2 regions of the Pseudomonas sp. Sample_16 genome follow, and region 2 is predicted to be linked to the other one. Evidence: predicted binding sites of a transcription regulator. Region 2 holds the regulator's gene; the other holds the start of a gene.
The links. The regulator FliA, encoded in region 2, starts transcription of late flagellar genes. The targets are predictions, from matches to a motif close to CTAAAGTTTNNNNNNNNNNNGCCGNTAA.
Positions count from the first base shown of each region.

Region 1: the regulator FliA is predicted to act here: its motif matches at 3,153-3,180, upstream of D8U69_RS28445 (methyl-accepting chemotaxis protein).

Region 1 is NZ_RCOB01000218.1:30,004-44,858, reverse strand. It holds gene D8U69_RS28470 (bifunctional diguanylate cyclase/phosphodiesterase) at 1-488, shown strand, start outside; gene D8U69_RS28460 (NorM family multidrug efflux MATE transporter) at 626-2,023, opposite strand; gene D8U69_RS28455 (LysR substrate-binding domain-containing protein) at 2,182-3,102, shown strand; gene D8U69_RS28445 (methyl-accepting chemotaxis protein) at 3,285-5,261, shown strand; gene D8U69_RS28440 (aldose 1-epimerase family protein) at 5,457-6,671, shown strand; gene D8U69_RS28435 (YifB family Mg chelatase-like AAA ATPase) at 6,668-8,161, opposite strand; gene D8U69_RS28430 (accessory factor UbiK family protein) at 8,395-8,655, opposite strand; gene glnK (P-II family nitrogen regulator) at 9,076-9,414, shown strand; gene D8U69_RS28420 (ammonium transporter) at 9,450-10,787, shown strand; gene D8U69_RS28415 (secondary thiamine-phosphate synthase enzyme YjbQ) at 11,003-11,428, shown strand; gene sutA (transcriptional regulator SutA) at 11,530-11,853, shown strand; gene D8U69_RS28405 (HAD-IA family hydrolase) at 12,053-12,760, opposite strand; gene xerC (tyrosine recombinase XerC) at 12,757-13,656, opposite strand; gene D8U69_RS28395 (DUF484 family protein) at 13,659-14,384, opposite strand; gene dapF (diaminopimelate epimerase) at 14,398-14,855, opposite strand, start outside.
Region 2 is NZ_RCOB01000197.1:105,643-120,497, reverse strand. It holds gene flhB (flagellar biosynthesis protein FlhB) at 1-43, shown strand, start outside; gene D8U69_RS26395 (RHS repeat-associated core domain-containing protein) at 165-1,280, opposite strand; gene D8U69_RS26390 (RHS repeat-associated core domain-containing protein) at 1,546-2,628, opposite strand; gene flhA (flagellar biosynthesis protein FlhA) at 2,934-5,063, shown strand; gene flhF (flagellar biosynthesis protein FlhF) at 5,075-6,400, shown strand; gene fleN (flagellar synthesis regulator FleN) at 6,517-7,347, shown strand; gene fliA (RNA polymerase sigma factor FliA) at 7,344-8,084, shown strand; gene D8U69_RS26365 (chemotaxis response regulator CheY) at 8,251-8,622, shown strand; gene D8U69_RS26360 (protein phosphatase CheZ) at 8,642-9,430, shown strand; gene D8U69_RS26355 (chemotaxis protein CheA) at 9,486-11,759, shown strand; gene D8U69_RS26350 (chemotaxis response regulator protein-glutamate methylesterase) at 11,809-12,936, shown strand; gene D8U69_RS26345 (flagellar motor protein) at 12,936-13,676, shown strand; gene motD (flagellar motor protein MotD) at 13,689-14,579, shown strand; gene D8U69_RS26335 (ParA family protein) at 14,623-14,855, shown strand, end outside.

The DNA of each region.
Region 1 (14,855 bases), on a different contig from region 2:
GCCAGTTGCTTTCGACCTTGAGCCGGTTGATTGCCGAGCGCGGCGTCGAGGCACAGTGGCTGGAATTCGAATTGACCGAAACCGCGGTGATGCGTCGTAGCGATCTGGTGAAGCAAACCATGGATGCCCTCGGGCGTCTGGGCGTGCGCTTCTCCCTCGACGACTTCGGCACCGGGTTCTCATCGTTCGTGCACCTCAACAGCCTGCCGATCACTTTGCTGAAGATCGACAAGAGCTTTGTCGGCGGCATGGAGCAGCGCGAAGAGAACCGCAAACTGGTCCACGCGATGATCAACCTGGCGCACAACCTCAATCTCGAAGTCGTCGCCGAAGGCGTGGAAACGCCAGAGCAACTGGAATTGTTGCGCGGGTTCGAATGCGATCAAGTGCAGGGCTATCTGATCAGCAAGCCGTTGGCGCTGGCGGACCTGGTGGAGTACCTGATGTTTGGCAGCAGCCAGCAGCCAGCGCTGGAAGTGGTGGTGTAACCGTAACGCTTGCAGGAATGCGCTTTGGGTGGCGAGGGAGCTTGCTCCCGCTGGGTCGCGCAGCGACCCCAAAAGCTTTGCGACAGCTGCGCAGCTGAGCGGGAGCAAGCTCCCTCGCCACACAATCCCCGGGGATTTCAGTCAGGTTGAGCCATCCGGAAACCTTCCTTAAGTGTTGGCTCCCGCCGAATCATCCGCTTCATCTTCCACTCAAACGCCAGCGTCAAACTGACCGCTGCGCAAGCCAGTCCCAGCGCCAGGCCCCACCAGACGCCCGTCGGCCCCCAGTTCAAATGGAACGCCATCCACCATGCGGCCGGTGCGCCGATCAGCCAATAGCATCCCAGGCCGACCAGGAACGTGGTCTTGGCATCCTTGAGCCCGCGAATGCAGCCCATGGCAATGGTTTGCGTGCCGTCGAACAGCTCGAACCACGCCGCTACCGCCAAGAGGCTCACGGCCAGATTGATGACTTCACGGAACGCCGGGTCGTTGTGGTCCAGGAACAGGCCGATCAACTGATTCGGCAGCAGCCAGAAGACCATTGCGAAACACAGCATCGCCGCCGCACCGAAGGCGATGCCGACCCGGCCGGCCAGTCGCGCATCGAGCAATTGCCCGGCGCCGTAATGCTGACCGATGCGCATGGTGATGGCGTAGGAAATGCCCGCCGGGACCATGAACGCCACCGAGACGATTTGCAGGGCAATCTGGTGCGCCGCCAGTTGCGTGCTGCCCATGGTGCCCATGCACAACGCCGCGAACGCAAACAGTCCGACTTCCACTGCATAGGTGCCGCCAATCGGCAGACCCAGTCGCCACAGTTCCTTCAGATACTGTCGGTTGAGCCGCAGCAACCCCTGGCGCAGCGGATACGCCTCGTACGCAGGATGCCGGCGAATGTGCCATGCCAGCGCCAGGGCCATGAGGTTGGCGACAATCGCGGTGACCAGGCCGATGCCCATCAAACCGAGTTTCGGCAGGCCGAACATGCCGGTGATCAACGCGTAGTTGAGCAGGAAGTTGGCCACCGTGCCGCCCAGGCTGATAACCATCACCGGTGTCGCGCGGCCGATGGCGCTGGTGAAGCCGCGCAAGGCCATGAAACTCAGATAACCGGGCAGGGCGAACGGCAAAAAGATCAGAAATTGCCCCGCCGCTTGTACGTTGCTTTCGGTCTGGCCGAACAGCAGCAACACCGGTTTGAGGTTCCACAGCAGTAACCCGGCGCCCAGCGCCATCAACCAGGCCAGCCACACTCCGGCCTGGGTCAGTCGGGCCGCGCCAAGAATGTCGCCCGCGCCCTGACGGATCGCCACCAGCGTACCGACCGCCGCGATCACGCCAATGCAGAAAATCGACACGAACGAATAGGTCGCCGCACCCAGCCCGCCACCGGCCAGCGCCTCGGGACTCAGGCGGGCCATCATCAAGGTGTCGGTGAGCACCATCAGCATGTGCGCCAACTGTGAGGCAATCAACGGCCCCGCCAGCCGCAGGATGGCCCAGAGTTCAGTACGTGCTGGATGCTGCATGGTCATCAGGCTCGATCATCAACGTGAAGAGGAAAGCACCGATTCTCGGCGCTTCACGGGGTTTGCACAAAGGGATAAAAAGGATGGATGGCATGATTCAAACTCATGCTGCAGAGTTTCTGCTAGGGTGGCCAAGTCCCGCTGTAGGAGCATTCCCAATGTCACGTCGTCTTCCTCCCTTGTATGCCCTGCGCGCATTCGAAGCGGCGGCGCGGCACAGTTCGTTTACCCGCGCAGCCGAAGAACTGTCGATTACCCAAAGTGCCGTGAGTCGTCATATTCGTACCCTCGAGGAGCATTTTGCCTGTCGCTTGTTCCATCGCAGTGGCCGCAACTTGCAACTGACCGAGTCGGCGCGACTGATCCTGCCCGGCATACGCGAGGGCTTCACAGCACTTGAGCGAGCCTGCAATACCCTGCGCGCCGAAGATGACATCCTGCGCATGAAGGCGCCGTCGACCCTGACCATGCGCTGGCTGCTGGCGCGGCTCAGTCGATTTCGGCACCTGCAACCGGGAAATGAAGTGCAATTGACCAGTGCCTGGATGGACGTAGATTCGGTGGATTTCAACCATGAACCGTTCGACTGCGCAGTCATCCTCAGCAACGGGAACTTTCCTCCGGACTGGGAGGCAAGTTTCCTGTTCCCCGAAGAACTCATTCCTGTGGGCGCACCGAATCTTCTGAAGGATCAACCCTGGGACGTAGCGCGTCTGGCCAGTGCCGAACTCTTACATCCAACGCCCGATCGGCGCGACTGGCGCAATTGGCTGGAGCATATGGGCCTGACCGATCAAGTGTCGCTCAAGGGTGGGCAGGTCTTCGACACGCTGGAGTTGGGCATGATCGCCGCCGCTCGAGGATACGGTGTTTCCATGGGGGATCTGCTGATGGTGGCGGAAGATGTCGCCCAGGGGCGGTTGAGTCTGCCGTGGCCGACGGCCGTCGCCAGCGGTGAGCATTATTACCTTGTCTGGCCGAAAACGCGCCCGGGAGGCGAACGTTTGCGCCGTCTTGGCGACTTCCTGCAGAGCGAAGTACGAGCCATGGAATTGCCGGATGTCCACCGATTGAGCTGAATCGATAGAGCTGCCTGGGTGATGGCTTTAAGCTATATCCCGGCGAATTACTCAAGTATCTCGATTTGCCGCCGAAAATCTGCATGTTAGGACCTTCGTGCAGGTTCGACATATTGTCCATTATTAGAAATGTTGCTGAGCATTGGGGTCGGGATGATCCAGTCGCTCGGCCAGGAGCTGTCATGTCTCAACCTCGTGCCCGGATCGCCTCACAGCTTGGTCTCGCGCTTGCCGTGATACTGGCCATTGTCATCACCGGCAGTACCTTGTTCGCCCTGCGTTCGCTGGACACGGCCAACCTGGCGACCCGCGAAGAGCACTTGGCCAGTGAGGCCCGGTTGCTGGCCGATCAGTTGAGTACTTTCCACGGTACATTGCGCGAAAGCACCCAACGCCTGGCAGGGCTGTTCGAGAAGCGCTTCAGCGCGGGCCTTACCGTGCACCCGGATGAACCGGTGAATGTGGCGGGCACGCAGACGCCTGGCCTGCATCTGGGAAGCGAAGTGCTCAACAACAACTTCAAGGAAGTTGATGAGTTCAAGCAGATGACCGCGGGTGTGGCCACGGTGTTCGTGCGCAGCGGCGAAGAATTCATTCGCGTCAGCACCAACGTCACCAAGCAGGACGGCAGCCGCGCCATCGGTACGGTGCTCGATCATGCGAACCCGGCCTATGCTCGATTGATGGCGGGGCAGAGCTTCGTCGGTCGATCCCTGCTTTTTGAACGTTTTTACATGTCGCAGTACACGCCGCTGCGTGACAGCAGCGGCAAGGTGTTCGCGGTGTTGTACGTAGGTTTTGATTACACCGATGCGCAGAAGGCCCAGTTCGAAAACCTCAAGCGCTTCCGCATCGGCCAGACCGGTTCGCTGGCGCTGCTGGATGAGCAAAACAAATGGCTGGTGCCGATTGCCGGTGTAGAAGCCCTGGACCAGGCTGTCCCGGCCATCAATGCGCTGGCGAAAACCCCGGGTAAAGGCGAGTTCTGGAGCGACAAGACCGAAGACTTCTACAGCATCGCCGTGCCGTTCGAGGGGGGGCCGTGGTCGGTGGTGGCGAGCATGCCGAAAACCGAAATCAGCGCCGTGACCTGGAGCGTCGGTATTCAGTTGGCAATCGGCAGTTTGCTGGCGATGCTGATTGCGGTGGGTTCGGCGGTCTGGTTATTGCGCAGCAAACTCGCGCCGTTGGGTGATCTGGTGCGTCAGGCCGAAGCATTGGGTGCCGGTGATTTGAGCGTGCGCTTGAACGTGTCGAGCAACGACGAGATCGGTCAACTGGCCCGCGCCTTCAACCAAATGAGCCAGGCGCTGTCGACGATGGTCGAGCACATCCGCAAGGCCTCGGTAGAGGTCAACAGTCGTGCCCAGGCGCTCTCGGGGCTGTCCGGTGGTGCCTACGAAGGCATGGAGCAGCAGTCGGGCGAGATCACCAGCATGGCCGGTGCCGTCGAAGAATTCAGCGCCACGTCCCTGAACATCGCCGACAACATGGGCAACACCCAGCGTCTGGCTCAGGAAAATGCGCAACAGACGCAAATCGGTCGCACGTCGATGGATGAAGCGTCCTCGTCTCTGGAGCAAATCGCCGGGGCGTTGAACAGCACTGCAACGGTGATCAATACCCTGGGTCAGCGCTCCCAGGAAATCGGCGGCATCGTCGGCGTGATTACCTCGATTGCCGAACAGACCAACCTGCTGGCGCTGAACGCGGCGATCGAAGCCGCCCGCGCCGGCGAGCAGGGTCGTGGCTTTGCCGTGGTGGCCGACGAAGTCCGTAACCTGGCATCCCGTACCCGCCAGGCGACTGACGAAATCTCCGGCATGATCCAGAGCATCCAGCAGGAAACCGGCAATGCCATCAGCACCATGGAGCAGGGCAACGTGCTGATGCAGGAAGGCTTGTCGCGTAACGCCAACGTCGCTACGGCATTGGCGCGCATCGACGAACAAAGTCGCTCGGCCGGTCAGCAATTCGCTGCGATCACCACGGCGACCCAAGAGCAGAGCAGCACCGCGACCTTGCTCAGCAGCAATTTGCAGAGCATTGCGTTGGCCAACAGTGAGCAGCGTGAAGTGGTAGCCAATCTGGCAGTGACCGCCAAAGAGCTGGAGAAACTGGCGGCGGATCTGCGTTCCGAGGTTGATCGGTTTCGGTGAGGTGTTGCTGACATAGACTTTGCGTGCGAACTCGCCCTCACACCGTCCGTATTACACAGGATAGGGTGAGGGCCTGCTCGCGAAGGCATCAGTGTCGATTGTTGAGTTATCGCAGCGTCAAACCTGTTTTTCTTACTTGCTGAAACGTTTCCGCAGCGCTATAAAAATGGCACAACTCCAATAAAGGCTGCTGCCATGTCCCCGCTTAAACTTGCCGTCGCCCTCGGCGCGCTGTCCGCTGCTACCCACGCCATGGCCTGGGACTACGTCCTTCTCGATGCTGACAAGCCCGCGCAAAACTGGACCATCACCAGTGAGCAGCTTGGCGTGAAAACCGATAAACCCTTTTCCGTGAGCCTGCGCACGTTGCACGGTGGGCGGCAGGAAGGTGTCAGCATCGTTGATATCGATAACGGCACAATGAAACTCTCGGTGGTGCCGACCCGGGGCATGAATGTCCTGCACGCCTCTGTTGGCAACGTGCGCATGGGTTGGGATTCGCCCGTCAAGGACGTGGTCAACCCGGCCTTCATTGAACTCAGCGGGCGCGGTGGTCTGGGCTGGCTGGAAGGCTTCAATGAACTGGTGACCCGCTGCGGTTACGAATGGGTCGGCCATCCCGGCATGGACAATGGTGAGCTGCTGACGTTGCACGGTCGCGCTGCCAACATCCCGGCCAGTACCGTCACGCTGCACATCGACGAAAAACCACCCTACGCCATCAGCCTTCGCGGCGAGCTGAAAGAGCAGGCCTTCAAGAAAGTCGACTTTTCGGTTGTCACTGAACTGGTCACCCAGCCCGGCAGCGTGCGTTTCGTACTCAACGATACGCTGACCAACAACGGCGATTATCCAAAGGAATACCAGACGCTTTACCACAGCAACTTCAGTAGGCCGTTCCTTGAGCAGGGCGCACGTTTTGCCGCGCCGGTTAAACAGGTTTCGCCCTTCAACGACAAGGCCAAGGGCGATTTGGCGGACTGGAATACATATCGCGGGCCGACCAAGGATTACGACGAAACCGTCTATAACGTCGTGCCCTATGCTGACGCCAAAGGCGAAACCCTGACTGTTTTGCACAACCAGGCTGGAAGCCTCGGTGTTTCCGTTGGCTTCAATACCCAGCAGTTGCCCGTATTTTCCCTTTGGAAAAACACCGATACCCAAGGGCAGGGCTATGTCACCGGCCTTGAACCGGGTACCAGTTTTTCCTACAACCGTCGCTATCAGCGACCGCTAAATCTGGTGCCTACCATTGCATCGAAGGAACACAAACAGTTTCAGATCAGCTACAGCCTGCTCGCGGACAAAGACGCTGTGGATAACGCCTTGAAGCGTGTGACCGAGATTCAGGCCGGGAGAGAAACCGAATTGCGGCAGACACCGCTGGTTGACCTGACCGAACATTAAGGCGTCGCTGGCCGGTATTGCAGCGCTTCGGCAAGGTGCTCACGTTTGATGGTATCGACTTGCTCAAGGTCGGCCAGTGTCCGGGCGACCTTGAGTAAACGATGCGCCGAACGCAGCGACAATGTCAGCCGTTCACAGGCTGACTCCAGCCATTTCTCATCAGCTGTGGATAACTGGCAGTGTCGCTTCAGCCCCGGCAGATCGAGAAACGCGTTGGCACAACCCTGGCGTTTCTGCTGTCGTTCTCGAGCCTCTGCCACCAAAGCAGCGGCACTGGCGCTGTCTTCTCCAGGCTTCACCTGCGGGTTCAACGCCGTCGCTTCACGCGCCACCGTCAGGTGTAGATCGATTCGGTCGAGCAGCGGTCCTGACAACTTGTTGCGATAGCGCTGCACCATGTCCGGCGTGCACGAACACTTGCCGCTCGGCTCGCCAAGATATCCGCAGGGGCACGGATTCATCGCCGCTACCAACTGGAAGCGTGCCGGAAAACGTACGCGATCCTTGGCCCGGGCAATGACGATATGCCCGGACTCCAGCGGCTCGCGTAATACCTCCAATACCTTGCGATCAAATTCCGGCAGTTCGTCCAGAAAAAGCACGCCGTGGTGGGCCAGGGTTATTTCGCCGGGTTGCGGTTTCGAGCTGCCACCAACCAAGGCTGGCCCCGATGCCGAGTGGTGCGGTTGACGGAATGGGCGCTGCGGCCAATGAGTCAGCGGCGCGCCACTGGCAACTGACTGAATTGCCGCCACCTCCAAAGCCTCGCTCTCGGCCAGGGGTGGCAGCAGCCCCGGCAACCGGCTGGCCAACAATGTTTTACCGGTTCCCGGAGGCCCGTTGAACAACAGGTTATGCGCCCCCGCAGCAGCAATCAGCAATGCCCGTTTGGCAGCCAGTTGCCCCTGCACTTCATTCAAGTCGGGATAAGGCTTGCTGGCATGCATCAACCCGTCAGACACATACGGCTCAACCGGCGTATGCCCGTTGAAATGCGCCACCGCTTCCAGCAAATGATCCACGGCGTAGACCTTCAACCCCGAGGCCAGACACGCCTCCTCGGCATTCGCTCGCGGTACCACCAGCGCACGACCAGCCTTGCGCGCCGCCAGTGCTGCCGGCAGCACGCCGCGTACCGGCCGTACCGCTCCTGACAACGCCAACTCGCCCAAGCATTCCACCTCGTCCAGTGTCAGACATGGCACCTGCACACTCGCCGACAGAATCCCCAAAGCAATCGCCAGATCAAACCGCCCGCCATCCTTGGGCAGATCCGCCGGAGCCAGATTCAAGGTGATCCGCCGCGCCGGAAACTGCAGCCCGGAATTGATGATCGCGCTGCGCACCCGATCCTTGCTCTCCTTCACCGCCGCCTCGGGCAGCCCGACCATGGTCAGGGAGGGCAAGCCATTGGCCAGATGGACTTCGACGGTGACAGCGGGGGCTTCCACGCCAATCTGGGCGCGACTGTGGACGATGGAGAGGGACATGGTGTTCCTTGAAATGTACAGGGGCCGCTTCCTGCGGTTCTTCAAGGGTAGTCAGGAGATGAGAGTTTCGCGTGGCGGGAGTGAAGGCAAAATTTCACGGGATGTTGCGAGCCATTCTGGGATGCCGGGTTTGGGATCAATAGATCGGAGCCTGCAGCAGCTCCTGCAAGCGAAGCGGAAGGTTGTTCCGACCTTCAATCGCGAGCAGGCTCGCTCTTACAGGGCTTGCGGCGTCACTCGGCTGGAGGAGTGAGCCTCGCTTCCAGTTCCGCAACCTTCGCTTCAAGCGCTTCCAACCGTGCCCGCGTGCGCGCCAGCACCACCATCTGGCTATCAAACTCTTCGCGACTCACCAGATCCAGTTTGCTGAAGCCGCTCTGCAGCAACATTTTGAACTGACTTTCGATTTCAGCTTTCGGCAGAGGCGTGTCGCCACTGAAGAGGCGGGAGGCGGTGCCGGTCAGGGCGTCGAGGAAGTCTTTGGGCGCGAGCATGGGAAGAGGTCCTGATAACAATGGCAGGCAGTGTATCACGCAGTGTCTATAGTCATTTTCGTGGGCAATGGATGCACGCTTTTCGCGCATGCGGACGGACGGCATCGCACCGTTGTTGTGCGTATCGCGTCGGGCATTGTGGTGATGATCTGGTCATCTGCGAGCAAGGGCTTGAAAACAGAGGATTTTGCGGAGATGGCAAGCTTTCTGCTTAGACGCTAGTGACCCATGCACTGATGCAGTCGCTGTGACGAATGCAGTGCGCCAGGCGAAACGGGGAAGTGTTTCGCAAGGAGCGGTTAACTGGCGTCGGACGGGCAAGTCAGAGCCGACGATGCGTTACAAAGCCAGGCACTGCGCTTAGACTTGAGACGGGTTTGTTTTCCTGGGGCAAGTCCACCAATTCGGGAGAGAGTTTTCATGAAGCTAGTCACTGCCATCATCAAGCCGTTCAAGTTGGACGACGTGCGCGAGTCGTTGTCCGAGATCGGCGTGCAGGGCATTACCGTTACTGAAGTCAAAGGCTTCGGTCGGCAGAAGGGTCACACCGAGCTGTATCGTGGCGCGGAGTACGTGGTCGATTTCCTGCCAAAGGTGAAGATTGATGTCGCCATTGACGACAAGGATCTCGACCGGGTTATCGAAGCGATAACCAAGGCCGCCAACACCGGCAAGATCGGTGACGGCAAGATCTTCGTGGTCAATCTGGAACAGGCGATTCGCATCCGTACCGGCGAAACCGATACCGACGCAATCTAAGCCGCCACAAACCCAACGCCCCAGGAGAAAACAATATGACTCTGCGTAAAATCGCAGGGCTAGGAGCCCTGTTGTCCCTCGTAATGCCCGGCCTGGCCATGGCGGCAGACGAAGTGGCAGCCCCAGTCCTCAACTCCGGCGACACCGCCTGGATGATGACCTCGACAGCCCTCGTGCTGTTCATGACCATTCCCGGCCTCGCGCTGTTCTACGGCGGCATGGTTCGGTCGAAAAACATTCTTTCCGTGATGATGCAGTGCTTCGCCATTACCGGTCTGATCAGCGTCCTGTGGGTCATTTATGGCTACAGCATCGCGTTCGACACCACCGGCATGGAGCAGGGCGTCGTCAACTTCAACTCGTTCTTCGGCGGCATGGGCAAGGCGTTCCTCGCCGGTGTCACGCCTTCGAGCCTGACCGGTCCCGCGGCGCTGTTCCCCGAGGCGGTCTTCATCACCTTCCAGATGACTTTCGCCATCATTACCCCAGCGTTGATCGTCGGTGCTTTCGCCGAGCGGATGAAGTTCTCCGCCATGCTGGTCTTCATGGGCATCTGGTTCACTCTGGTTTACGCACCGATCGCGCACATGGTCTGGTCCGGTAACGGCGGCCTGATGTGGGACTGGGGCGTGCTCGACTTCGCTGGCGGCACCGTGGTGCACATCAACGCCGGTGTGGCCGGTCTGATCGCCTGCCTGGTACTGGGCAAGCGCAAAGGCTTCCCGACCACCCCGATGGCGCCGCACAACCTCGGTTACACCCTGATGGGCGCGGCCATGCTGTGGATCGGCTGGTTCGGTTTCAACGCCGGTTCCGCCGCTGCGGCCAACGGCACTGCCGGCATGGCGATGCTGGTGACCCAGATCGCCACCGCCGCTGCCGCACTGGGCTGGATGTTCGCCGAGTGGATCACCCACGGCAAACCAAGCGCATTGGGCATCGCCTCGGGTGTGGTTGCCGGCCTGGTTGCCATCACTCCGGCCGCGGGCACCGTTGGCCCAATGGGCGCACTGGTGATCGGTCTGGCTGCAGGCGTGGTGTGCTTCTTCTGCGCCACCACCCTGAAACGCAAACTCGGTTATGACGATTCCCTCGACGCCTTTGGCGTGCATGGTATCGGCGGTATCCTCGGCGCGATCCTGACCGGTGTGTTCGCTGCACCGTCGCTGGGTGGCTTCGGCACCGTGACCGACATCGCCGCACAAGTGTGGATTCAGTGCAAAGGCGTGGGCTTCACGGTGATCTACACCGCGATCGTCACTTTTATCATTCTCAAGGTACTCGACGCCGTCATGGGCCTGCGTATCACCGAAGAAGAAGAGGCTGTCGGCATCGATCTGGCGCTTCACAACGAACGCGGCTACAACTTGTAAGCACGCGCATTGAAAAACTTGCCCGGCTTGCCGGGCATTTTTTTGTCTGCAATTTGTCATTGAAGTAAGCGCTGAAAGGTTTTTTCTTACAGCTTTGGCGGTGTTTACGACACGTGTTTTTGTACCGTCGATGGCTTACATGACTGGAGGATTATTAGGGCCTTTGTTTTTTCCCAGAGCGCGCTAGAATGCGCCCCGAACGTGCGGAGAACTGTATGTGGCAACAGACTCTGATAACCCTGCGGGCAAGGCCCCGGGGCTTTCATCTGGTAACGGACGAGTTACTCGCCGGCTTGCCTGAACTCAAGGCGTGTCGGGTCGGTCTGTTGCATTTGTGGCTGCAGCATACCTCGGCGTCGTTGACCATCAACGAGAACGCCGATCCGGCGGTACGTCGCGACTTCGAACGATTTTTCAATCGTCTGATCCCACAAGGAACAGACGGCTATGAGCATAACGACGAAGGCCTGGACGACCTCCCGGCGCACTTCAAGGCCAGCGTACTTGGCTGTCAGCTCAGTTTGCCGATCTCGGCAGGCCGATTGGCGTTAGGGACCTGGCAAGGTGTTTATCTGGGCGAGCACCGTGATCATGGCGGTGCTCGTAAAGTCCTCGCCACCTTGTACGGTGATGGGGCATAACCGCTGGTCAGCAGCGGCTGTTGATTTTTTTCCGGCAGCCTTCGACAGAGGGCAAAGCTGGGCTATAACTAATCTGCTTTTCGCAAGTCATGAGGTAGAACATGAGCGACGATGATCTGGAAAACGACGACCTCGAAGTAGGCGACGAAGACGAGGCCGAAGAAGGCCTGGAAGCAGCAGCGGAAGACGTTGCTGACGACGACGGCGGTGATGCGCCCGCGCCGACTGCCAAAGGCAAGGCCAAGGCCGCGGTATCGGTTGATGAACTGCCGAGTGTCGAAGCCAAGAACAAGGAGCGCGATGCCCTGGCCAAGGCCATGGAAGAGTTCCTTGCGCGTGGTGGCAAGGTGCAGGAAGTGGAGGCCAACGTGGTCGCCGATCCGCCCAAGAAGCCAGACAACAAGTACGGCAGCCGGCCTATCTGAGCCTGCTTCGCGCTTGCTGAAAAAGCCCGCCGTCGCCGCGGGCTTTTTCATGTCTGAAAAAAAACAGGGATGTTGCGACGCGTTCATTGTGGCGAGGGAGCTTGCTCCCGCTGGGTAGCGTAGCGACCTCCAAATGTTGTGCGACTGCTTCGCAGCCGAGCGGGAGCAAGCTCCCTCGCCACAAAGAATGAGGATTGTGTCAGGCGCAGGTGGTGTTCCAGCGAGCGAGCAACGCCGGCAACTCGGTCAGGCTGCGAATCTCGGCATCCGGCAGACGCTCGGCCTCCCAGTCCTTGCCCGCCGGGTTGAACCAGATTGCCCGCAATCCAGCCTGTTGTGCACCGGCAATGTCGTCGCCCGGATGATCACCGATATGCACCGCCGATTCCGGCACTGCACCACCGCGCTGCAGAGCTTCATGGAACAAGCGCGCGTCAGGTTTGGCGATGCCGATATCTTCGGCGCATAGCGCAAATTTGAAGTAGTCCGCCAGGCCTAGCCGACGCACATCGGCGTTGCCGTTGGTGACCACGCCGAGGGCGTAATGGTTGGCGAGGATTTCCAGGGTGGGTTCGACTTCGGGAAATACCTCGATCTGATGCCGGGCGTGCAAGAACACTTCAAAACTCTTGTCCGCCAGATCCGAGGCTTCTGCGTGGGTGTATCCGGACTCTTCCAGCGCCTGGAACAAGACGCGCCGACGCAAGGCGCTGATCCGATGCTTGAGTCCCGGCTCGCTGCTCAGAATGCGTTCGCGAATGGCCCACAAATGCTCCACCGGCACCGCACCCAGATTGGGCGCGTGCTCGGTCAGCCATTCACGCAAAACGGCTTCGGCGCTGACGATCACCGGGGCCGTGTCCCACAGGGTGTCGTCGAGGTCGAAGGTGATCAACTGAATACTCATGAATCATCGCCTTTCATGCGTTTGGCCCGTGGATGGGCGCTGTCGTAGACCGTGGCCAGGTGCTGGAAGTCCAGGTGGGTGTAGATTTGCGTGGTCTTGATGTCCGAATGGCCGAGCAGTTCCTGCACCGCCCGCAGGTCCTGGGAGGACTCCAGCAAATGGCTGGCAAAGGAGTGCCGCAGCATGTGCGGGTGCAGGTTTTGCCCCAGTTCACGTTCACCGGCCGCTTTGACCCGCACCTGTATCGCCCGGGGGCCGAGACGTCGGCCTTGCTGGCTGATAAATACCGCGTCATCTGCCGGGTTGGCCAGTGCGCGCAAGGGCAACCACTGTTCCAATGCCTCGCGAGCCTTCTGGCCCACCGGCAATAGCCGTGTCTTGCTGCCTTTGCCGAGCACCTGGACCATGCCGTCGGCAAGGTCGAGCTGCTCAAGATTGAGCCCGGTCAGCTCCGACAGGCGTAACCCGGAAGAGTAGAAGAGTTCGAGAATCGCCTGATCGCGACGCGCGAGAAAGTCATCCTCCACACCCCCTTCAAGCAATTGCAACGCGCGGTCGGTGTCGAGGGTTTTCGGCAGGCGTCGCTCGCCCTTGGGCGGTGCCAGGCCATTGGCCGGGTCGTGGTCGCACAGGCCTTCGCGGTTCAGATAATGATAGAGCCCGCGCACGGCTGAAAGCAGGCGCGCCAGGCTGCGCGAGGATTGGCCCTGGGCATGCAGACGGGCGATCAGGCTGCGCAAGCGCTGGATATCCAGCGCTGCCCAGCTGCCGATATTCTGTTTGACGCACCAGCCCAGCACCTTATCGAGGTCGCGGCGATAAGCCGACAGCGTGTGCGGCGACACCTGCCGCTCACTGCGCAGGTGTTCGCAGTAAGCGTCCAGTTGCCGTTCCATGTTCAGCGTACCGAGCGCAGGGAGCTGTTGACCCGTGGCAGCACGCGGCCCATCACTTCGGCGATGTAGCTGAGGAACAACGTGCCCACCGAACTTTTGTAGTGCTGCGGATCACGGCTGGCGATGGCCAGGATGCCGTGGATGCCTTGATGGCTGATGGCGACGACGGCAGTGGAGCCAATCTGCTTGCGCTGTTCTTCGCCGAACAGAAAGTCCAGCTCATGTTCACGCAGACTGCCGCTGACGCTTTTATCTTCCAGCAACAGGCCGCCGATGGCCACCTGTGCCTCGGCGTGGGTGACCCAGCGGCCCACCGGCATGGCGTTGTCGCCAAGCAGGATCAGACTGACGAAGGGCACCTGGAAATCCTGGCGCAGGCTGTCTTCGACGCAGATCACCACATCTTCCAGGCTGGTGGCGTCCATCAGCGCGAGAATCAGGCGGCGGGTCTTGTCGAAGAGTCGATCGTTGTCGCGGGCCACATCCATCAAATGCGAAAGACGATGGCGCAGTTCGATGTTGCGATCGCGCAGGATGGTCATCTGCCGCTCCACCAGGGACACGGTGTCGCCGCGCCGATGGGGAATGCGCATTGCCGGCAGCAGTTCTTCGTGCTCGACGAAGAAGTCCGGGTGAGCCTCCAGGTACGCGGCAATCGCCGCCGCCTCCAGGCTCTCGGACGGCGTTTCGTCGGACTGTCGGGCGGGTACCTGAGGCTTATCGGTCATGACGTTGGCTCACTCAAAGACGTACTTGTCCTTCGTATACGCGGACTGCCGGGCCGGTCATCAGCACCGGTTGGCCAGGGCCTGCCCACTCGATGGACAGCCGCCCACCCGGCAGGTCGATCAACAGCGGCGAATCCATCCACCCCTGGCTGATCGCCGCTACTGCAGCGGCACAGGCGCCGGTACCGCAGGCCTGGGTTTCCCCGGCCCCGCGTTCCCATACGCGCAACTGCGCTCGGCCCCGGTCGATGACCTGGAGAAAACCGACGTTGACCCGCGCCGGGAAGCGCGGGTGATGTTCGATTTTCGGCCCCAGTTCATGCACCGGTGCATTGTTGATATCGCTGACCCGCACGACGGCATGGGGATTTCCCATCGACACGGCAGCCAGCTCCACTGGCGTACCATCGACGTCAACCTGATAACTCGTCGCCTGTTCCGATGCCTGGAACGGGATATCGGCCGGTACCA
Region 2 (14,855 bases):
GGATGATTTGCCGATTCCACCGGATTTGCGCCGCGATTCCTGATAAGTCCAAGCCAGGCAATCAGCGTTAAAGTCTATGCGAGCCTGCTCGCAGAGGGGAGGCTCACATGTAAAAGATATGTCGACTGACTCACGGCCTTAGTGAGCAGACATGCTTTTAATTATCAGAACGGCGCTTCAGAGCTTCTAGGAAAAGCCAGTTTATCCATTCTAGATGGATCGAAAAGTCGTATCCTGAGGGCACTAACGATGTGTTCTCTAAAAACAATTTGAATCGGTTTTTCGTTTTCAAATACGGGTCTGTGCAGTGTTGCTGTATAGTCAGTTCCAGCTCGCATGCCGATAAAATTTTTTGCAAAGACACTATATAGTTGTTCTTCGCCCAACATACCTCCTGTATCAAAAGCATAAGTCCATGCCAGCTTATGATCGGGTGTCACATAAAAACCTGGTCCAATGTGGTCAATGCCCTTGCCTAAAAATAATGGGTTTACGCCGCCCCAAGTGAGACTCCTTTCATATTTCTTCGCCGAGCCGTGAAGCCCGACATATTGATAGCGATCATCTGCAGAAACTGGGCTTGGGGCGGAGAGGCGTCTTGTCGATAATTTTTTTTCGTACGTGCGTTCGAGAGAGAGTCGTTTTGAGTTGTCAACGTCGGTGGTGCTTCTAATTGTTGGTGAGTCGCTTGGTGTTGGCATTTGTTTTTTGAACAGATTTCGGAAGAAGCTAAATAATTTCCAGCGTGCGCGTCCTGTGGGGTCTAGATGATTGATCGGGTCTCCTTCGCAATAGCTATAACAATTGAGGCCGCCTTCTTTAAACGGGCTCAGCGGATCTGGACTATTAAAACGCATCAATACGGGATTAAACGCCCGATACCCATTCCCCAACAAATAACACCCCGTCACGGGGTCCGGCCGCTCGCCGTTAAAACCGAGCAGGCTGAGTAACCCGCTTTCAAGGGTGCGGTGACCATAGAGCGAATAGGTGATGGGCTGCGGTGGATGATCGGCCTTGAGCGTCTGCAACACCGAACGCTGCTGATCGGTGGCCAACAGCGTGGTATCAGGCGCATCACCTTCACCTCGCTGTTGCGCCAACAACTGGTCACTATGCTGGACGATCGAGAAGCGCATCGCCCCCTGCATCTCGGTGACCAGCCTGCTCTTGCAGTAAAAGCGCTGGCGCTCGGGGGTGTCTGGCAGGGCGTGACTGATCAGGCGATCAAGGGGATCGTAGCGGTAATGGCAGAGCACGGCTTCACGTGGCAATGTCATGGGTGGTTGTTCCGAAGGTCCGATGATCGGAAGCTCAGTATTGACGACTTTGCAAGGGCTGGGTACTAGCAGAACTGATAGGTGCGCTGGGAATGCTGGTCCGATTTTGCTGTGTGACACCCCTCCTGTAGATACTCTGTTCCCGGTCAAACTTTCAGCAGGTGCTTATCGCTGAAAAGCTTGGCCGTGTCGAAATCCGATCCCGAGCGCAATTGTCGCGATCTCTCAGTGACGGATCATTTAGCCGGACGGCATTGTTTTGCACTTAAGTCGCTCTTATCGTTAAGTTTTTGGTCCAAGGCGTTGGCGGAGAAGCCAAAGTCTTTAGGTGTGCAGCTTTAATATTCTTATGCATCGTTTCAGGAAGGACAAGTGTGTTGTTTTTAGCGAATACAAAATCTTTGTTTGGTACTAGGTTTGAATAGTTTTCAATGTGCACTGTAAAAATTTCGGGTGTGCTTGGCCAGAGGTGGTATGAGGTATTTGTTACAGCGGGGGACGATGAAGTATTTTGATAAGGGAAAACGGCCGTTAGATCTATATTGGGATTTGAGGTGGGAATAAGCTCTAGGTAATCTTTATAAACGCTTTTTTGTGCATATTTAGCAGCGAATTCTATGTCTTGGGTTGCATAGAATCCTGGACCAAATGCGGCTATATCTGCATTTCTTACTCCTTTCTCCAAGCTTTCTTTATGCCTGCTCGATGATCCGTGAAAACCAGCGAGCTTGGAGTCAGGGATAGTTTTGCTGAACGGTCTCGGAATTTTTAAGGGGGGTTTATAATTTTCAAGAAGCTGTATCATTTTCAAGGAGAAGTGCCCTGTTGGGTCGGTGTTGCTGATAGGGTTTCCGGTGCAATAAGCATATGGATTTAATCCGCCCTTCCCAAACGGACTCAAACTGTCCGGGCTATTAAACCGCATCAAAACCGGATTAAACGCCCGATACCCGTTCCCCAGCAAATAACACCCCGTCACCGGGTCGGGCCGTTCGCCGTTAAAACCAAGCAGGCTGAGCAACCCGCTTTCAACGGTGCGGTGACCATAGGGCGAATAGGTGATGGGCTGCGGTGGATGATCGGCCTTGAGCGTCTGCAACACCGAACGCTGCTGATCGGTGGCCAACAACGTGGTATCAGGCGCATCACCTTCACCTCGCTGTTGCGCCAACAACTGGTCACCATGCTGGACGATCGAAAAACGCATCGCCCCCTGAATCTCGGTGGCCAGCCTGCTCTTGCAGTAAAAGCGCTGGCGCTCTGGGATGTCTGGCAGGGCGTGACTGATCAGGCGATCAAGGGGATCGTAGTGGTATCGGCAGAGTACGGTTTCACGGGGCGATGTCATGAGCGGGTGCTCCGAAGGTCCGAAGATCGGGCGCTCAGTATTGGCGGCTTTACAAGGGTTGGGTACTAGCAGAACTGATAGGTGGGCAGTTGCGGCCTCTTCGCGGGCAAGCCTCGCTCCTACAAAATATCGATCCACCCGTAGGAGCGAGGCTTGCCCGCGAAAGGGCCCGTTCATGCGATACGAATCCCCCCGATAAAACCCTGTATTTCAACCCCCCGCTAAAGTTGGAAGGCTTCTTGCAATAGCCGCCCCGAGCCTGCTTCAGGCGTCAAAAGTTTGCTTCAAAGGAACGGGGAATACCGGTGGATCGCTCTCAGTTAATCAACAGTGCCCGCACGAACATGGCAGACCTCAGTCGAGGCAATCTGGGCGTGCCGCTGTTGCTGCTGGTCATGTTGGCAATGATGATGTTGCCGATTCCGCCGTTTCTGCTGGACGTGTTCTTCACCTTCAACATTGCCTTGTCCATCGTTGTGCTGCTGGTTTGCGTCTACGCCCTGCGGCCGCTGGATTTTGCCGTGTTCCCGACCATTCTGCTGGTGGCGACGCTGTTGCGGCTGGCGTTGAACGTGGCGTCGACGCGGGTGGTGATGCTCCACGGTCAGGACGGCCACGCTGCCGCCGGTAAGGTGATCCAGGCCTTCGGTGAGGTGGTGATCGGCGGTAACTACGTGGTCGGTATCGTGGTTTTCGCGATCTTGATGATCATCAACTTCGTCGTGGTAACCAAGGGTGCCGGGCGGATTTCCGAGGTGAGTGCGCGGTTCACCCTCGATGCGATGCCCGGTAAACAGATGGCCATCGACGCCGACCTCAACGCCGGTCTGATCGACCAGAACCAGGCCAAGGCCCGCCGTTCGGAAGTGGCACAGGAAGCCGAGTTCTATGGCTCCATGGACGGTGCCAGCAAATTCGTGCGTGGTGACGCCATTGCCGGTTTGCTGATTCTGTTCATCAACCTGATCGGTGGCATGGCGGTCGGTATCTTCCAGCACAACATGACCTTCGCCGATGCCGGCAAGGTTTACGCACTGCTGACCATCGGTGACGGTTTGGTGGCGCAATTGCCATCACTGTTGTTGTCCACCGCTGCGGCGATCATGGTGACCCGTGCTTCCGGTTCGGAAGACATGGGTAAACAGATCAATCGTCAGATGTTCGCATCGCCCAAGGCGCTGGCCGTATCGGCAGGCTTGATGGCGGTGATGGGGCTGGTGCCCGGCATGCCGCACTTTTCCTTCCTGACCATGGCTGCCCTGGCGGCGGGTGGTGCCTACCTGTTCTGGCGCAAGCAGAACCAGGTCAAGGTCCAGGCGTTGCAGGAGGTCAAGCGTCAACAAGAGTTGCTGCCATCGCCAGCGCGCGCGCAGGAAACCAAGGAGCTCGGCTGGGATGACGTGACGCCGATCGACATGATCGGCCTGGAAGTCGGCTACCGCCTGATTCCATTGGTGGATCGCAATCAGGGTGGTCAATTGCTGGCGCGGATCAAGGGCGTGCGCAAGAAGTTGTCCCAGGACCTGGGCTTCCTGATGCCGACCGTGCACATCCGCGACAACCTCGACCTGGCACCAAGTGCCTACCGCCTGACCTTGATGGGGGTGATCCTGGCCGAGGCCGAGATTTACCCGGATCGCGAACTGGCGATCAACCCGGGGCAGGTATACGGCACGCTCAACGGCATTACCGCCAAAGATCCGGCTTTCGGTCTGGAAGCGGTCTGGATCGAAATCAGTCAGCGTGCCCAGGCACAATCCCTTGGCTATACAGTGGTTGATGCCAGTACAGTAGTGGCCACTCACTTGAACCAGATTCTGTACAAGCATTCCAGTGAGCTGATCGGGCACGAGGAAGTGCAGCAACTGATGCAGTTGCTGGCGAAAAACTCGCCGAAACTGGCCGAAGAATTGGTGCCAGGTGTGTTGTCGCTGTCGCAACTGCTCAAGGTTCTGCAAGCGCTGCTGGCAGAGCAGGTGCCGGTGCGTGACATTCGAAGCATTGCCGAGGCCATCGCCAACAACGCTTCCAAGAGTCAAGATACCGCCGCCCTGGTGGCTGCGGTGCGTGTCGGCGTTAGCCGCGCAATCGTGCAAAGCATTGTAGGCACTGACTCCGAGCTGCCAGTGATCACGCTGGAGCCAAGGTTGGAACAAATATTGCTCAATAGTCTGCAGAAGGCAGGACAAGGCTCGGAAGAGGGCGTTCTGCTGGAGCCAAGCATGGCTGAAAAGCTGCAACGCTCGCTGATCGATGCGGCGCAGCGCCAGGAGATGCAAGGTCAACCGGTGATTCTGCTGGTGGCCGGTCCGGTTCGCGCGATGCTCTCGCGATTTGGCCGGCTGGCAGTCCCGGGTTTGCACGTGTTGGCTTATCAGGAAATCCCTGACAACAAGCAAGTGACCATCGTTGCGACAGTAGGGCCCAACGGCTGAGGTAGTGGTTTATGCAAGTTAAGCGTTTTTTCGCCGCCGATATGCGTCAGGCCATGAAACTGGTTCGTGATGAACTGGGCGCTGAAGCGGCCATCATCGGCAACCGTCGCATCGCCGGTGGTGTCGAGCTCACGGCTGCCCTGGATTACAAGCTGTCGGCGCTGGCGCCACGCGTGCCGAACATGGAACTCGAAGACGAGCTGCGCAAGACGCAGTCGCGCATCGTCACCGCCCAGGCCGAGCTGAGCCTGCGCAGCGACGGCGAAAGCGACAATGCCACCAATCGCCAGTTGTTCGCCGGGTTGCCCCTCACCGCCGCCGAGCCACTGATCGAGCCGACCTACGCCGAGCCTCGGCGTCCTGCGCCAGCGCCTGCTGCGGCGCCCGCGGTGGACTCCCGGGTATTTGACTCGATGCGTTTTGAGCTCAACAGCCTGCGCGAACTGATGGAAGTACAGCTGGGCTCCCTGGCATGGAATCAGCTGCAAGGCAGCAGCCCGGGCCAGGCCAACCTCTGGCGCCGTCTGCAACGTATCGGTTTGTCCGGGCCGTTGTCCCGCGACTTGCTGGCACTGATCACCGATATTCAAGAACCCCGCCAAGCCTGGCGCATGTTGCTGGCGCATCTGGCGCGGATGATTGCCACGCCGGAAATCGAGCCGCTGGAAGAGGGCGGTGTGATTGCCATGGTCGGCCCTGCCGGCATGGGCAAGACCACCACCCTGGCCAAGCTGGCTGCCCGTTATGTGCTCAAGTACGGCGCGCAGAACATCGCGCTGGTGAGCATGGACAGCTACCGTATCGGTGCCCAGGAACAGCTCAAGACCCTCGGCCGGATTCTCAATGTGTCGGTGACCCACGTCGATCCGGGGCAATCGCTGGCGCAGGCGCTGGAACCTTTGCTGCGCAAGCGTGTGGTGCTGATCGATACCGCCGGCCTTCAAGCCAGCGATCCGGCATTGCGCATGCAGCTCGAAAGCCTGGCCGGTCGTGGCATCAAATCGAAAAATTATCTGGTTCTGGCAACCACCAGCCAGAAACAGGTTCTAACCGCCGCTTATCACAGTTACAAGCGTTGCGGGCTCGCTGGCTGCATCCTGACTAAACTGGATGAAACGGCCAGTCTGGGCGAGGTGTTGAGCCTGGCCATCAGCCATGAGTTGCCGGTAGCCTACCTGACTGATGGCCCGCGGATTCCGGATGATTTGCATCTGCCGCGCCGTCATCAACTGGTCAGCCGTGCCGTGAGCGTGCAAATGCAGGAAGAACCCAGCGAAGAAGCCATGGCTGACATGTTCGCTGATATCTACCACAGCCCCACCAAGCAGGTAGGCTGAGGTAACAATGAATAGTTTTTGTACCTACATCGATGGTCTGCCATGCATTGTTCCGATTGTGAACGCGCAGCCAGTAATGTGGCCTCCGTCTATGCAAGACAAGGTAAAGAAATAACATGGGCAGCATGCATCCCGTACAGGTGATCGCGGTGACCGGCGGCAAAGGTGGCGTCGGGAAGACTAACGTGTCAGTGAACTTGTCCCTGGCTCTAGCTGAGCTCGGCCGGCGCGTCATGCTGCTGGACGCCGATCTGGGGCTGGCGAACGTCGACGTTCTGCTGGGGCTGACACCCAAACGGACCCTGGCCGACGTGATCGAAGGTCGCTGCGAGCTGCGCGACGTCCTGTTGCAGGGCCCCGGCGGCATCCGCATCGTTCCCGCCGCGTCCGGCACCCAGAGCATGGTTCACTTGAGCCCGGCGCAGCACGCCGGCCTGATCCAGGCCTTCAGCGATATCGGCGACAACCTCGACGTACTGGTGATCGACACCGCTGCGGGGATTGGTGACTCGGTAGTCAGTTTTGTCCGTGCCGCCCAGGAAGTGTTGCTGGTGGTCTGCGACGAGCCGACCTCCATTACCGACGCCTACGCCCTGATCAAACTGCTCAACCGTGACTACGGCATGAACCGTTTCCGCGTGCTGGCCAACATGGCCCAGAGCCCGCAGGAAGGGCGCAATCTGTTCGCCAAGTTGACCAAGGTCACGGATCGTTTCCTCGACGTCGCCCTGCAATACGTCGGCGCCGTGCCTTATGACGAAAGCGTGCGCAAGGCCGTGCAAAAACAGCGTGCCGTCTACGAAGCATTCCCGCGCTCCAAGTGCTCGCTGGCGTTCAAGGCAATCGCGCAGAAGGTCGACACCTGGCCGTTGCCCGCCAACCCGCGTGGGCATCTGGAGTTCTTCGTCGAACGCCTCGTGCAACAAACGGCAGGACCCGTGCTATGACAGCCAGCGGCTACAACCTCTACAAGAAATCGGCACGCGATGCGCAGTACGAGCTGATCGAGCGTTACGCGCCGCTGGTCAAACGCATTGCCTATCACTTGCTGGCGCGTCTGCCGGCCAGTGTCCAGGTCGAAGACTTGATCCAGGCCGGGATGATCGGCCTGCTGGAAGTCTCGACCAAATACGACGCCAGCAAAGGCGCGAGTTTCGAGACGTACGCGGGCATCCGCATCCGCGGCGCCATGCTCGATGAAGTGCGCAAGGGTGACTGGGCGCCACGCTCGGTCCACCGCAATACCCGCATGGTCAGCGACGCCATCCGCTCGATTGAAGCGAAAACCGGCCGTGACGCTAAAGATCACGAAGTTGCGGCCGAACTCCAATTGAGTCTCGACGATTATTACGGGATTTTGAACGACACCCTGGGCAGCCGGTTATTCAGTTTCGACGATCTGTTGCAGGACGGCGAACACGAAGGGCTGCACGAGGATGGCGCGAGTGCTCATCTCGAGCCGTCACGCGATCTGGAGGATGAACGCTTCCAGGCAGCGCTGGCGGACGCGATTGCCAATTTGCCGGAGCGCGAGCGACTGGTGTTGGCGCTGTACTACGACGAAGAGTTGAATCTCAAGGAAATCGGTGAGGTCCTGGGGGTCAGCGAATCTCGGGTCAGCCAGTTACATAGCCAGTGCGCGGCCCGTTTAAGGGGGCGTTTGGGAGAGTGGCGAGCGCGCTGAAGGCAGTGTGGGGGCACTGCGACGTGGCTGGTGGGGTGATGAACCGCGCCGGTCTCGCTTCGTTGTACTCCAGACAGTCATCGAGTGCTTTGCCAGATTGATTGAAATGGCGCGTCCAGGTGCTGGGCGCGTTTTAGTCTGCTTGGAGGTCGAATTGGACAAGAACATGAAAATCCTCATCGTTGATGACTTCTCAACGATGCGGCGGATCATAAAAAACCTGTTGCGTGACCTTGGGTTCACCAACACGGTCGAGGCCGACGATGGCACTACCGCCATTCCGGTCCTCAACAGCGGGAGCATCGACTTTCTGGTGACCGACTGGAACATGCCTGGCATGACCGGTATCGATCTGCTGCGTCACGTGCGTGCCGATGAAAAGCTCAAGCACCTGCCGGTGTTGATGGTGACCGCTGAAGCCAAGCGCGAGCAGATCATCGAAGCGGCCCAGGCCGGTGTAAACGGCTATGTGGTCAAACCCTTCACGGCCCAGGCGTTGAAAGAAAAAATCGAGAAGATTTTCGAACGCATCGGTTGAACTGCGCCACGGGGGAGCTATGGGGCATAACGAATCTTCGCAGGGCGATTTTGAATCGACCCTGAAAAAACACGCCGTCGAACTGGTCGCGAGCCTTGAAAAGGGCAGGTTTGGCGATGCTGTGCAATTGATCCATGAGCTCAACCAGACCCGTGACCGCGGCCTGTATCAGGAAGTGGGCAAGCTCACGCGCGAGCTGCATAGCGCGATCGTCAATTTTCAGATTGACCCGCACATGCCGCAAGCCGAAGAGGTGTCACAGATCACCGACGCCACCGAGCGTCTGGGTTATGTGGTCAAGCTGACCGAGGCCGCAGCCAACCGCACCATGGACCTGGTGGAAAACGCCACGCCGCTGGTCAACAGCCTGGCTGACGAAGCCCAGGCCTTGAGCACGGATTGGGGGCGGTTCATGCGTCGCGAAGTCGGGGCTGAAGAGTTCCGCGAACTGGCCCGGCGAGTCGACGGGTTCCTGACGCGCAGCAGCACAGACAACCGTGCCGTGTCGGGAAACCTCAACGATATTCTGCTGGCCCAGGATTATCAGGACCTCACAGGTCAAGTCATCAAGCGTGTGACCCAACTCGTCACCGAAGTCGAGAGCAACCTGCTCAAGCTCGTGCTCATGGCCAGTCAGGTTGACCGTTTTGCGGGCATCGAGCATGACCGTGAAGCAATGCTTGCAGAAAAAGATCCACAAAAACATCTCTCTCAGGGTGAAGGTCCGCAGATTCATGCCGATAAAAGAGAAGACGTTGTGTCCGGTCAGGACGATGTGGACGATTTGTTATCCAGCCTTGGATTCTAGAGTTTCAGGAATTTCAGGTTTTTTGGGTTTTTAGACCTGTAGGAGCACACCATTAATGAGCTTCGGCGCCGATGAAGAGATCCTTCAGGATTTCCTGGTTGAGGCCGGCGAGATTCTAGAGCAACTGTCCGAACAGCTGGTCGAGCTGGAAAGCCGACCGGATGATGCGGATCTGCTCAATGCAATTTTTCGCGGTTTTCACACTGTAAAAGGGGGCGCCGGCTTCCTCCAGCTCAACGAGCTGGTGGAGTGCTGCCACATCGCCGAGAACGTGTTCGACATCCTGCGCAAGGGCGAACGTCGCGTTGACTCGGAATTGATGGACGTGGTTCTCGAAGCACTGGACGCGGTGAACAGCATGTTCAGCGAAGTCCGCGAGCGTGGCCCGATCACGGCTGCCACGCCAGAATTACTCGCGGCACTGGCCCGTCTGGCCGAGCCGCAATCGGCTGACGAGGCAGCGCCAGCACCCGTCGCCGAAGTGGTTGAAGAACCTGCCGCTCAAAGCGAGTCAGGCGACATCACCGACAATGAATTCGAACAACTGCTGGACTCGCTGAACGCCGTCAAGGCCCAGGCCGAGGCGCCGGCGGCTGCTCCAGCGCCCGCCGCCGATACTGCGGCCAGCGACGAAATCACCGACGCCGAGTTCGAGTCGTTGCTCGACCAGTTGCACGGTAAAGGCCAGTTCGCCGTTGATGCGGTGGCACCGGCGGCCCCTGCCGCGCCGCAGGCTCCGAAAGCCGCGGGCGACAGTTCCGACATCACCGACGACGAATTCGAAGCACTGCTCGACCAACTGCACGGCAAGGGCAATTTTGCCGTGGATGCGCTGGAATCGGCCATCGCTTCGGTGCCGACGCCTGCTGCGCCAACCGCTGCGGCGGCCGGCAGTGACTTGATTACCGATCACGAATTCGAATCGCTGCTCGACGAATTGCACGGCAAGGGCAAGTTCACTGAAGTGGGCGCCACGGCTGGCACGGCAACCGGCGCGAGCGCCTCGGTTGCGGCGCCTGTCGCCAAGGCTGCGGCACCGAAGCCGGTGGCCAAGGCTCCTGAACCGAAGGCCGAAGCCGCGAAGCCGGCACCTGCCGCCGCTGCACCGGCTCCGGCCCGTGCCCCGGCCGCACCGCCCGCGGAAAAACCGGCCAGCGAAGCCGAGACCACTGTGCGGGTCGACACCGCGCGTCTCGACGAAATCATGAACATGGTTGGCGAACTGGTGCTGGTGCGTAACCGCCTGGTCCGCCTGGGTGCCAACAGCGCCGACGAAGCCATGTCCAAAGCCGTGTCCAACCTCGACGTGGTCACGGCCGATCTGCAAACCGCGGTCATGAAGACCCGGATGCAACCGATCAAGAAAGTCTTCGGGCGCTTCCCGCGCCTGGTTCGCGACCTGGCGCGCCAGCTCAAGAAAGAGATCAACCTGGAGCTGGTCGGCGAAGAGACCGACCTCGACAAGAACCTCGTCGAGGCCTTGGCCGACCCGTTGGTCCACTTGGTGCGCAACGCGGTCGACCACGGCATCGAGTCGCCGGAAGAACGCGAAGCCTCGGGCAAGGCCCGTGGCGGCAAGGTCATTCTCGCCGCGGAACAGGAAGGCGATCACATCCTGTTGTCGATCTCCGATGATGGCAAGGGCATGGACCCGAACGTGTTGCGTTCGATCGCGGTAAAACGCGGCGTGATGGACAAGGACGCGGCCGATCGACTGAGCGATACCGAGTGCTACAACCTGATTTTCGCCCCGGGTTTCTCGACCAAGACCGAGATATCCGACGTGTCGGGTCGTGGCGTGGGCATGGACGTGGTGAAAACCAAGATTTCCCAGCTCAACGGTTCGATCAATATTTTCTCGGCCAAGGGCCAGGGGTCGAAGATCGTCATCAAGGTGCCGTTGACCCTGGCGATCATGCCGACGCTGATGGTCATGCTCGGCAACCAGGCGTTCGCCTTTCCGCTGGTGAACGTCAACGAGATCTTCCACCTCGACCTGTCGACCACCAACGTGGTGGACGGCCAGGAAGTGGTGATCGTGCGGGACAAGGCGCTGCCGTTGTTCTACCTCAAGCGCTGGCTGGTCAGCTCCGCCGCTCACGAAGAGCAGCGCGAAGGCCATGTGGTGATCCTTTCGGTGGGCACCCAGCGGATCGGCTTCGTCGTCGATCAACTGGTGGGCCAGGAAGAAGTGGTCATCAAGCCATTGGGCAAAATGCTCCAGGGAACCCCGGGCATGTCCGGCGCCACCATCACCGGTGACGGCCGCATTGCGCTGATTCTCGATGTTCCAAGCATGCTCAAGCGTTACGCCACAAAGCGTATTTGAATCCGGGGCAGCGGCGCGATGACGCGCCGCTGCACCTAATGGAGTGTTTATGGCAGTCAAAGTCCTGGTGGTGGACGATTCGGGGTTTTTCCGCCGCCGCGTCTCGGAAATTCTTTCAGCGGATTCGAATATCCAGGTCGTCGGTACCGCGACCAACGGAAAAGAGGCGATCGATCAGGCGCTGGCTCTCAAGCCGGACGTGATCACCATGGACTACGAGATGCCAATGATGGACGGCATCACGGCGGTGCGGCACATCATGCAGCGCTGCCCGACCCCGGTCTTGATGTTTTCCTCGCTGACCCACGAAGGCGCCCGGGTTACCCTCGATGCGCTGGACGCCGGCGCGGTGGATTTCCTGCCGAAGAATTTCGAAGACATCTCGCGCAACCCCGAGAAGGTCAAGCAACTGCTGTGCGAAAAGATTCTGAGCATTTCGCGCAGCAACCGTCGTGTCAGCGCCTACAGTGCACCGGCTCCGGTGGCCGCACCTGCTCCGACGCCTACGCCTTCCACAAGCAGTTACGGCAGCAGCGCACCTGTGCGTCCGGCACCGGCTCCGATTCCGGTGCGTACCCATGCGCCCACGCAGTCATCACCGGCGCCAAAACGCAAAGCCTACAAACTGGTGGCCATCGGTACGTCTACCGGCGGCCCGGTTGCCTTGCAGCGGGTGCTGACCCAATTGCCGGCCAACTTCCCGGCGCCGATCGTGCTGATCCAGCACATGCCCGCTGCGTTCACCAAGGCGTTCGCCGAGCGTCTGGACAAACTCTGCCGCATCAGCGTCAAGGAAGCCGAGGACGGCGATATCCTGCGTCCTGGCCTGGCCCTGCTCGCACCGGGCGGCAAGCAAATGATGATCGACGGCCGTGGGGCGGTGAAAATCCTCCCGGGCGACGAGCGTTTGAATTACAAACCGTGCGTCGATATCACCTTCGGTTCGGCGGCCAAGTCCTACGGTGACAAAGTTCTGGCGGTGGTGTTGACCGGCATGGGCGCCGATGGTCGCGAGGGCGCGCGCCTGCTCAAGCAGGGCGGCAGTTCGATCTGGGCGCAGGATGAAGCCAGCTGCGTGATCTACGGCATGCCGATGGCCATCGTCAAAGCCGAACTCGCTGACGCGGTGTACAGCCTGGACGACATTGGCCGGCACATCGTCGAGGCGTGTATCTGATGGATGTTCTCAGCCTTATCGGCATCATCATGGCGTTCGTCGCCATCATCGGCGGCAACTACCTCGAAGGCGGCCATCTGGGTGCGCTGGCCAACGGCCCCGCAGCCTTGATCGTACTCGGCGGGACCATTGGTGCGGCATTGCTGCAATCGCCAATGAGCGCCTTCAAGCGCGCGATGCAGATTCTCGCGTGGATTCTGTTTCCGCCGCGTGTCGACCTGGCAGGCGGCGTAGATCGTGTCGTCAACTGGAGCCTGACCGCACGCAAGGAAGGCTTGCTCGGTCTGGAAGGGGTGGCCGACGCCGAACCCGACAACTACTCGCGCAAAGGCCTGCAATTGCTGGTGGATGGCGCCGAACCGGAAGCGATCCGCAGCATTCTGGAAGTGGATTTCTACACTCAGGAAAGCCGCGACATCGAAGCGGCCAAAGTCTTCGAAAGCATGGGCGGTTATGCGCCGACCATCGGCATCATCGGTGCAGTAATGGGCCTGATCCATGTGATGGGCAACCTTGCTGACCCGTCGCAATTGGGCAGCGGCATCGCCGTAGCGTTCGTCGCCACCATTTATGGCGTAGCCAGCGCCAACCTGGTGCTGTTGCCGATTGCCGCCAAACTCAAATCCATCGCGTTGCGCCAATCGCGTTATCGCGAAATGTTGTTGGAAGGGATTCTGTCGATCGCCGAAGGTGAAAACCCACGCTCCATTGAGTTGAAGCTGCAAGGCTTCATGGATTAAGGGACTAACCTAATGGCTCGTCGTCGGCATCAGGAAGAACACGTTAACCACGAGCGCTGGCTCGTGTCCTACGCGGATTTCATCACGCTGCTGTTCGCTTTTTTCGTGGTGATGTATTCGATCTCGTCGATCAACGAAGGCAAGTACAAGATCATCTCCGAGGCGCTGATCGGTGTTTTCACCGACAGCGACCGCGCGCTCAAGCCGATTCCGATCGGTGAGGAGCGACCAAAGACCGTGACCCCGGCCAAGCCGTTGGTCAAAGACAGCGAGCAAGTCGACGCCGGCGTCGCCGGTAGCAGCGATCCGCTGAAGAGCATCGCCGACGACATCAGTGCGGCGTTCGGTGATCTGATCCAGTCCAACCAGATGACCGTGCGTGGCAACGAGTTGTGGGTGGAGATCGAGCTCAACTCCAGCCTGTTGTTCGGCAGTGGCGACGCCATGCCCAGTGACATCGCTTTCAACATCATCGATAAGGTCGCGGCGATCCTGAAACCCTTCGACAACCCGATTCATGTCGAAGGCTTCACCGACGATCAGCCTATTCGTACCGCGCAGTACCCGACCAACTGGGAACTGTCGTCGGCCCGCTCAGCCAGCATTGTGCGCATGCTGGCGATGCAGGGTGTGAATCCCGGTCGATTGGCATCGGTGGGCTATGGCGAATTCCAGCCGGTCGCCAACAACGCCACGGCAGAAGGCCGGGCACGTAATCGGCGCGTGGTGCTGGTGGTGTCGCGCAACCTCGATGTACGCCGCAGCCTGACTGGCACTGGAACTGCCAATGCGCAACCGGATGCCGCGTTGAAGCGTGCTGGCACACAAACTGCACCGACCCCGGTCAAGTCGCCGGTACGAGAGAGCGCCGTCAATTCTCCGTCACCCGCATTAACACGTTGAGCTATTTCTCGGTCGATTCATTGGGCCGGGAGGAACAATCCGAATGAGAGTCTGGGCAGTCGCCAATCAAAAGGGTGGTGTCGGTAAAACCACTTCATCCATCGCTTTAGCCGGTTTGCTGGCCGAGGCGGGCAAGCGCGTGGTTGTGGTCGACCTCGACCCCCACGGCTCGATGACCAGCTATTTCGGTTACGACCCCGACAGCCTGGAACATAGCAACTACGACCTGTTCCTGCACAAGGGCAACGTGCCCCAGGGCTTGCCGGGGCAGCTGCT